4 regions of the Acidovorax bellezanensis genome follow, and region 3 is predicted to be linked to each of the others. Evidence: predicted binding sites of a transcription regulator. Region 3 holds the regulator's gene; each other region holds the start of a gene.
The links. The regulator sigma-54, encoded in region 3, starts transcription at its own class of promoters, with help from an activator protein. The targets are predictions, from matches to a motif close to TGGCANGNAANCTGCTTT.

Region 1: the regulator sigma-54 is predicted to act here: its motif matches at 994-1,011, upstream of N0K08_RS04580 (urease subunit gamma).
Region 2: the regulator sigma-54 is predicted to act here: its motif matches at 937-954, upstream of glnA (type I glutamate--ammonia ligase).
Region 4: the regulator sigma-54 is predicted to act here: its motif matches at 708-725, upstream of N0K08_RS13140 (pilin).

The regions. Positions count from the first base shown of each region.
Region 1 covers NZ_JAODYH010000003.1:216,075-218,256, reverse strand. The annotation lists gene N0K08_RS04585 (HupE/UreJ family protein) at 11-619, opposite strand; gene N0K08_RS04580 (urease subunit gamma) at 642-944, opposite strand; gene N0K08_RS04575 (hybrid sensor histidine kinase/response regulator) at 1,169-2,182, shown strand, end outside.
Region 2 covers NZ_JAODYH010000001.1:256,767-258,948, forward strand. The annotation lists gene glnA (type I glutamate--ammonia ligase) at 1-890, opposite strand, end outside; gene N0K08_RS01125 (competence/damage-inducible protein A) at 1,069-1,890, opposite strand; gene N0K08_RS01130 (EI24 domain-containing protein) at 1,897-2,182, opposite strand, start outside.
Region 3 covers NZ_JAODYH010000003.1:972,971-975,152, reverse strand. The annotation lists gene lptB (LPS export ABC transporter ATP-binding protein) at 1-93, shown strand, start outside; gene N0K08_RS08090 (RNA polymerase factor sigma-54) at 137-1,735, shown strand; gene N0K08_RS08085 (THUMP domain-containing class I SAM-dependent RNA methyltransferase) at 1,791-2,182, shown strand, end outside.
Region 4 covers NZ_JAODYH010000005.1:364,197-366,378, reverse strand. The annotation lists gene N0K08_RS13145 (FHA domain-containing protein) at 1-376, shown strand, start outside; gene N0K08_RS13140 (pilin) at 766-1,335, shown strand; gene moaC (cyclic pyranopterin monophosphate synthase MoaC) at 1,422-1,901, opposite strand; gene N0K08_RS13130 (M48 family metalloprotease) at 2,036-2,182, shown strand, end outside.

The sequences.
Region 1 (2,182 bases), 760 kb from region 3:
GGGCGCTCCTTCAGGCCAGGCGGATCAACATGAATGCGCCCAGCGTGGCCGTGGCCGCGCCGCCCAGGCTGGCGAGCAGGCGGTGGCGCTGCAGCAGGCCGTGGCCCAGCAGCATGCCGGCGAGGTGCAGCAGCGCCGAGCCCAGGGCCATGCCGGCCAGCGCGGCGACGGCCGCCAGGCCGGTGTCACCGGCGAGCTCCATGCCATGCGCCGCGCCATGGAAGAAGGCGAACACGCCGGCCAGCGTGGCCGCGGCGCCCCAGGGCATTTTCTTCTGCAGGGCCAGCAGCAGACCCAGCACCAGCACCGAGGCCGCGATCATCGGCTCCACACCGGGCAATTGCAGGCCCGCGAAGCCGGCGAGCGCGCCGGCCACCAGCAGCGCCACGAAGGCAGCGGGCGCGCGCCAGGCCGGGCGCACCGTGAGCGCACTCCAGGCGCCTACGGCGACCATGGCCGCGAGGTGGTCGGCACCCGTGAAGGGGTGGGCAAAGGCATGCAGGGCCGCGTCGAGGGCGTGGTGATGGGCGCCGGCATCCGCGGACGGATGGGCGAGCGCGGCCAGCGGCAGGGCGGCCAGGGCGGCGGTGGCGGAAGCGATCAGGGGTTTGGCTTGCATGGCAGTCGGTGCTCGGGAGAAATCAGACGATGGGGTCGTGCACGGTGACGAGCTTGGTCCCGTCGGGAAAAGTGGCTTCGACCTGGATGTCGGGAATCATCTCGGCGATGCCGTCCATGACGTCGGCCCGGGTCAGTACCTGGCGGCCTTCGCTCATCATCTGGGCCACGGTCTTGCCGTCGCGCGCGCCTTCCATGACGGTCGCGCTGATCAAGGCAATGGCTTCGGGGTAGTTGAGCTTGAGTCCCCGGGCCTTGCGGCGTTCGGCCAGCAAGGCGGCGGTGAACAGGAGCAACTTGTCTTTTTCACGCGGCGTGAGTTCCATGGCGTCAAGGCGGGCGCGGGGCCCGCGAGGCTATGCAGATAGCAAGCATGCAGCAAGGTACGTGCCATGGGAAAGGAGGGGGCCCACACAACACTTGATGCGTCGCTACTTTTCCTTGTCGCGCGCCCGTTCCAGCGATCTGCCGGGCGGCTGCAAAACCAAGGGTATTCCCTGGTTTATGGCTTGGCGGCGCAGCGTGGCACAGAAGCTGCACGCAGATCGCCATGGACCACAGCAGCCAGGAGTCGAAGATCGCGGACGCGCAGCGTGCCCCGGGTGGGGCTGCGCCCGAAGGCGCCGGGCCGGCCGCGGTGCAGCAGGTGGTCAAGGTGCGGCGCGACTACAACCGCTGGGTGGCGACCGAGACGCTGGAGGACTACGCGCTGCGCTACACCCCGCAGCGCGCGCGCCGCTGGTCGGAGTGGGGCGTGGCCCATACCGCGTTCGGCGCGGCCTCGTTCCTGGTGCTTGAAGCCGTGGGTGCGACCTTGCTGGTGCAGTACGGTTTCATCAACGCGTTCTGGGCCATTGTCTGCACGGGCCTGATCATTTTTTCCGCCGGCCTGCCCATCAGCATCTACGCGGCGCGCCATGGCGTAGATATGGACTTGCTGACCCGTGGCGCGGGCTTCGGCTACATAGGCTCGAGCATCACTTCGCTGATCTACGCGAGTTTCACTTTCATTTTCTTTGCGCTCGAAGCGGCCGTGATGGCCTATGCGCTCGAACTCGCGCTGGACATTCCGCCGCGCTGGGGCTATCTGGTCTGCGCTTTGGTGGTCATTCCCTTGGTGACCCACGGCGTGTCGGCCATCAGCCGGCTGCAGGTCTGGACGCAGCCGCTGTGGCTGCTGATGCTGGTCGTGCCTTTTGTCTATGTGCTGGCGCACCAGCCTGGGGTGTTTTCCGATGTCTTGCACTATCCGGGGGCGCAGGCACAGCGCGAAGGCCAGGTGGCGGGCTTCAGTCTGCCTCTTTTTGGTGCAGGCCTGACCATGGGCATTGCACTCATCACCCAGATGGGCGAGCAGGCCGACTACCTGCGCTTCATGCCGGTGCGCACCCAGGCCAATCGCTGGCGCTGGTGGGGCGCGGTGATGCTGGGCGGGCCGGGCTGGGTGCTGCTGGGCGTGGCCAAGATGCTGGGCGGCGCCTTGCTCGCCTATCTGGCGATCTCGCATGCCGTTCCGCCGGACCATGCGGTCGACCCGAACCAGATGTACCTGGCGGCCTACAAC
Region 2 (2,182 bases), on a different contig from region 3:
GCGTAGTCCGACAGACCGGCATAGCCGTCGCCAGCGAACAGGTTCTTGCCGTCTTTCCAGACCGACTGGTGCACGTGCATGCCCGAGCCGTTGTCGCCAGCGTAAGGCTTGGGCATGAAAGTCGCCGTCTTGCCGTAGGTGTTGGCCACGTTCCAGACCACGTACTTGAGCTGCTGCGTCCAGTCGGCGCGTTCCACCAGGGTGGAGAAGCGCGTACCGATTTCGTTCTGGCCTGCGCCTGCCACTTCGTGGTGGAAGACTTCGACCGGAATGCCCAGGGATTCGAGAATCAGCGACATCTCGGCGCGCATGTCTTGCGTGCTGTCGACGGGAGGCACGGGGAAGTAGCCGCCCTTGGTCGTGGGACGGTGACCGCGGTTGCCGGAATCGAACTTGGTGCCGCTGTTCCAGGGCGCTTCGTATTCTTCGATTTCGTAGCTCACGTGACCGGGTTCATTGGTCCAGCGCACGCCGTCGAAGATGAAGAATTCGGGTTCGGGACCGAAGTAGGCCGTGTCGCCCAGGCCCGAGGCCTTGAGGTAGGCTTCAGCGCGCTTGGCGATCGAACGCGGATCGCGGTCGTAGGCCTTGCCGTCGCTGGGCTCGATCACGTCACACTGCAGGAACAGCGTGGTTTCTTCGAAGAAAGGATCGATGTTGGCGGTATTGGGATCGGGCATCAATTGCATGTCCGAGGCTTCAATGCCCTTCCAGCCGGCCACCGAGGAGCCGTCAAATGCATGGCCCGAAGTGAACTTGTCTTCATCGAAATGCGACACAGGCACAGTCACGTGCTGTTCCTTGCCACGGGTATCGGTGAAGCGCAGGTCAACAAACTTGACCTCGTTCTCTTTCACCATCTTCATCACGTCTGCAACGGTCTTCGCCATCAGGATCTCCTGGAAAAACGGCTTGTTCAAAAGGGTTGCGGAACATCAAGCAGTTTGCGTGCCAACTTTGCACACCCTGCCCTGAAGCCCCACGCGTGTCCCGCCACACGCCAAAGACGGGACACTGCGCACCCGCGGATGTCACCAAAACAGTGCAATCCGCCGGCGCTGAAAAAAATCACAAATCACGCACCAATTCGGTGCTTGTTTTTGCACCAATAGAGTGCAGACCCGCCAGCAACTCGGGCCAGGCCGCAGTCACGTCCACCGCCGGGCCTTTGAGGCCCAGCTCCACATGGGGGCCATGCTCGGCATGGTCCACGCTGGGCAGGCTGAAGACGCGGATTGCGCCATGCGTCGCTTCCAGCTGCTGCATCAGCGGCGTGAGTGTAGCCTCGCCCACGCCAAACACCAGCACCGAACGCTCCTGCCGCGCGGGGCCATTGAACAGCGGCGCATAGTGCCGCTCGAGCACGCTTTCCACCATGGGCCAGGCCATGACCGGAAAGCCCGGCACGAAATGCACGGCCCCGCCCTTGCGGCCCGCGCAGGAGAAGCCGGCAATCTTGTTGTAGGGGTTGGGAATGATGGTCGCGCCCTGCGGGAAATTGCCCATTTGCAGGCGGTGCAGGTTATCGGGTCGGTCGGGCTCGAAAGCCTCGCCTTTTTCCAGCGCGACATCGCGCATGCGCTCCTGGATCAGCGCCACCGCCTCGGGGTGCAGCGCGAGCGGCACGCCCAGGGCCTGGGCCGCGCACTGGCGGGTGTGGTCGTCGGGCGTGGCACCGATGCCGCCGAACGAGAACACCACGGATGCGCTGTCAAACGCCCGCGACAGCGCCGCCGTCAGCAGCGGGCGGTCGTCGCCCACGTACTCGGCATGGGACAGCGTCAAGCCGCGAGCGGACAACAGCTCGATCAGCTTGGTCAAATGCTTGTCGGCCCGCTTGCCCGAGAGAATCTCATCGCCAATGATGAGGGCGCCAAACTGCAAATCCATGAAGAATCACTTGGTGGAGGAGGAAAGAGAAGGCGCGACGACCTCGGCCGCGGGCTGCGGGGCCAGCGGCACGATCACGTCAGATGCATCAACGACGGGCCCGCCGGCGCGCAACTGCTCCAGCGCCGCCAGGCAGAAATGGGCAAACCACAGCGAAGAGAAAGCGAACACCAGCGCATAAATCCAGATGGCCACGGGAATCAGCACCCAGAACGCCGCCAGGAAGACCATGCCCGAAGCCCAGACCAGGGCCGGCGCCGCGCCCAGGTAGCCGCAGACCACGCCCATGGCC
Region 3 (2,182 bases):
GACGGCCATGTGCTCGCCCAGGGAACACCGGCCGAGATTGTGGACAACGCCGATGTACGCCGGGTGTACCTCGGCGAGCATTTCAGGATGTGATGGCCATGTGCTGTAGCTTGTGTCGTGTCAAGGGGGAATGCTGTTGAAGCCGGGACTGTCACTACGCGTATCGCAGCATCTCGCACTCACGCCCCAACTGCAGCAGTCGATCTGGTTGCTGCAGCTCTCCACCCTGGAGCTGACCCAGGAAGTCGAGCACATGCTCGACGACAACCCTTTTCTCGAGCGCACCACGGAAGAGGCTGAGCGCGAGGAGTTCGGCCTGGCCCAGGCCGATGCGCCGGCGCAGCGCGACGACTATGCGCTGGAAGACGCGCAGTATGCCGGCCCGGCGAGCACCGACAAGACCAGCACCAGCAGCGATGCCGATGGCGGTGATGTGGCTGCGCCCGTGGATGCCGCGCCCGATTGGGACGGTGACGGCAGCGCTGCCCTGGCCCCGGACGACAGCGAGTGGGGCGGTGAAGCGCGCGCGCGCAGCGGTCAGGGCGATGACGAGGCCGATGCCACGGAGCTGGCTCGCAGCCAGGAGTCGCTGACCGATTACCTGCACCGCCAGGCGCTGTCGCTGCGCGTCAACGACGTCGATCGCGCGGCCTTGCGTTTTCTCATCGAATCGCTCAACGAGCACGGCTACCTCGAAGACCCACTGGAAGAGCTGGCCGCGGGCCTGGCCGGCCCGGATGCGCTCGAAGAGCAGGAAGAGCTGGTCCACCATTTCACGGTGGCGCTGCGCCTGCTGCAATCGCTGGAGCCCGTGGGCGTGGGCGCGCGTGGCCTGGCCGAATGCCTGACGCTGCAATTGCAGGACCTGGCGCGGCGCGCAGGCACGCATCTGGCCGATCAGGACATCGACGACGAAACGGTGCAGGTGGCGCTGCGCATTTGCGCCCAACCCATGGAACTGCTGGCGCGGCGCGACGTGCGCCGCCTGATGCAGGCCTGCGGGGCCAGCGACGAACGCGTTCGCGCCGCCATCGCCTTGATTGGCCGGCTGGAGCCACGACCCGGCCGGCGCTTTGCCGACGTGGAGCGCAACCTCATCGTCCCCGATGTGATCGTGCGCAAGCTGGCGCGCAGCAGCGGTGACGGCCAGCCCCAGTTCAGCGTGCAGCTCAACCCCGAAGTCATGCCGCGCCTGCGCGTGCATGACATCTATGCCAATGCCTTGCGCGGCCACAAGGGCAGCGAAGGGCATGCGGGACTGCAGCAGCGGTTGCAGGAAGCGCGCTGGTTCATCAAGAACATCCAGCAGCGTTTCGACACCATCTTGCGCGTGTCGCAGGCCATCGTGCAGCGGCAAAAGAACTTCTTCACCCATGGCGAGCTGGCGATGCGGCCGCTGGTGCTGCGCGACATTGCCGACGAGCTGGGTCTGCATGAGTCGACCATCAGCCGGGTGACCACGGCCAAGTACATGGCCACGCCCATGGGCACCTATGAGCTCAAGTATTTCTTTGGTTCGGGCCTGGGCACGGAGACCGGCGGCAATGCGTCGAGCACCGCGGTGCGGGCGCTGATCAAGCAGTTCGTCGCGGCGGAAAGCCCGACCAAGCCGCTGTCCGACAGCCAACTGGCGGAAATGCTCAAGGAGCAGGGCATCGAGTGCGCGCGCCGCACCGTGGCCAAATACCGCGACGTGCTGAAAATCGCCCCGGCCAATCTGCGCAAAGCCCTGTAGGCAAGCCCTCGCATGCGCGTAATCCCCCGCAAACGCGTATGCTTGCTCCCCTGCTATGAATCAACTGCAACTGTTTTTGCCCTGCGCCGCCGGCGTTGAGGACTATTTGGCCGAAGAGGCCCACCGTATCACCGGGCTGACGGGTAACGACCTGTTGGTCGGGCGCGGCGGTGTGATGCTGCGTGCCTCCTGGCGCGATGCGCTGCTGCTCAACCTGCACAGCCGTCTGGCCCAGCGGGTACTGGTGCAACTGTCGACCACGATGTACCGCAGCGAGAACGATCTGTACCGTGCGGCCAGCGAGGTGGCCTGGGAGATCTGGTTCACCACGCGCCAAAGCTTCAAGATCGAAGTCACGTCGCAGCACAGCCCGCTGACCAGCCTGAATTTCGCGGCCTTGCGCGTCAAGGATGCGATCGCCGACCGTTTCCGCGCCAAGACCGGCGT
Region 4 (2,182 bases), on a different contig from region 3:
CGGCAAATACCAGATGTACCTGGTGCTCTCGGGCGCGGACAACGCCGAGACCCCTGCGCCCAAGCCAGCGCCTGGGCCGGTGCCCGCGCCAGTGCCTGCGCCGGTGCCCGCGCCCCTGTCCGCCAGCCTGCTGCTGGAAGACGGCGGCCGCGAAGTGCCACTGGTCAAGACCGTCACCACCCTGGGCAAGCCCGGCGTGGCCGTGGCCGCCATTACGCACAAGCCCACGGGCTTTACCCTGGCCCGCATCGAAGGCGAAGACGGCAGCCTGCTGCTCAACGGCCAGGGCGTGGGCACAGCGCCCCAGCCGCTGCAGCACGGCGACCGGATGGAGCTGGCCGGCAGTCGCCTGCAATTCCTGCTGCAGCCCGCCTGAACTGAAGCACCCCCTGGGCCGCTTCCCCCTCGCAACCTGCGGTGGAGGGGGGCGCCCGGCTAAGGGACGGCACCCTCGCTTCGGGGGGACCGCCCAGGTGCGGCCCTTGCTCGGTGCCCCTGAGCTGGGACACGCCAGTTGCAGAGGCTGTGGGTAACGCGAGCGCCATGGAGGACTGAAAGCCTTGATTTGGGACAACTTTTGACAGATACGCCGTCATGGGTGACAAATTTGTCATCAGCCTGCGGCAAACATGTCAGAAAATGTTGGAACGCCGCTGCTTTTGCTTCCCCCTGCCGCGCCCACCGCTTCCAGGCTCAGATAAAGCTTCTGGCACAGCAATTGCTAACAGGGTAGGCGTTCCCCCACTTTTTAACCAGGAGCTTTCCATGAAGCGTTCTATCCAGCAAGGTTTCACCTTGATCGAACTGATGATCGTTGTCGCGATTGTCGGTATTTTGGCCGCCGTCGCCTTGCCGGCTTACCAGGACTACATGGTCCGCGCCCGCGTGACCGAAGCTTTGAGCCTGATGTCGGGTGCCAAGGTCACCGTGGCTGAGAATGCGACCAATGGCGCAGCTGATCTTGGTGCGGGCTGGGGCTCTCCGAAGCCTACGGACTCGGTTGAAAAAATTGAAATCAATAAAGATACTGGCGTGATTACTGCCACGTTGACTGCCAAAGCGGGCGCGATCAGCACCCAAAAAACGCTGACCCTCACACCAAAGAACGGTGGCTCGGATGCTATTGCCGCCGTTCCAGGAACAACACCCGGTAGCAATCCTCCTACACAATGCGCTTATGATCCTGCCGGCGTTACCTGTAACGGTGGCTCGGCTGCAGTACCGGCCGTCGCTGCTGGTACTTCGCTGGCAGCGGGTACCGTGCCTACTTCGACGATCGTATGGTCATGCGGTGGCGATTTGAATGCCAAGTACAAGCCATCGACTTGCCGTTAATACCGGCTAGAGAACTAGCAGCCTATCCCGGATAAGCTGCCAGTCTCTCTCCTGTGAAAACGCCCCTTTCGAGGGGCGTTTTTGCGTTATGCCACCTGCCACGACCCCGACTTGCCGCCGTGCTTCTCCAGCACGCGCACGCCCGTGATGCACATGCCCCGGTCCGCGGCCTTGCACATGTCGTAAATCGTCAGCAGGGCGATCTGCACGGCAGTCAGCGCTTCCATTTCCACGCCCGTGGGGCCCACGGTTTCCACCGTGGCCGTGCATTCCACTGCATTCTCGGATTCCAGCAGCGCAAACTCCACGGCCACGCGCGTGATGGCCAGGGGGTGGCACAGGGGAATCAAGTCGCTGGTCTTTTTCGCGGCCATGATGCCGGCGATGCGGGCAATGCCCAGCACGTCGCCTTTCTTGGCGCTGCCCCCTGCGATCAGTGCCAGGGTGGCGGGCAGCATTTCAATGCGGCCACGGGCCACGGCGATGCGGTGGGTGGCGGCTTTGGCGGCTACGTCGACCATGTGGGCCTGGCCCTGGGCGTCGAAATGGGTGAGTGGTGAAGTCATGGAATGATGGCCGGGTAAGGGCAGAAAAGTGCGCAAGGCGCTGTCCGACGGAACAATGCCGCAATCCGGGCATCATAGTGGGGTGTGCCACTGCCGTCGCCGTACTGTCCGGCGATGCTCCCGGGTCCCAACGAATGCTTTTTTTCCGACAACATACCGTCTCCCGCCTGCTGGCCGCCGCCCTGGCCTGCGCGAGCCTGCAGCCGTCGCTGGTGGCTCCCGCACTGGCCCAGGAAAGCTTGCAGCTGCCCACGCTGGGCGACGGCGCGTCCATCACCACG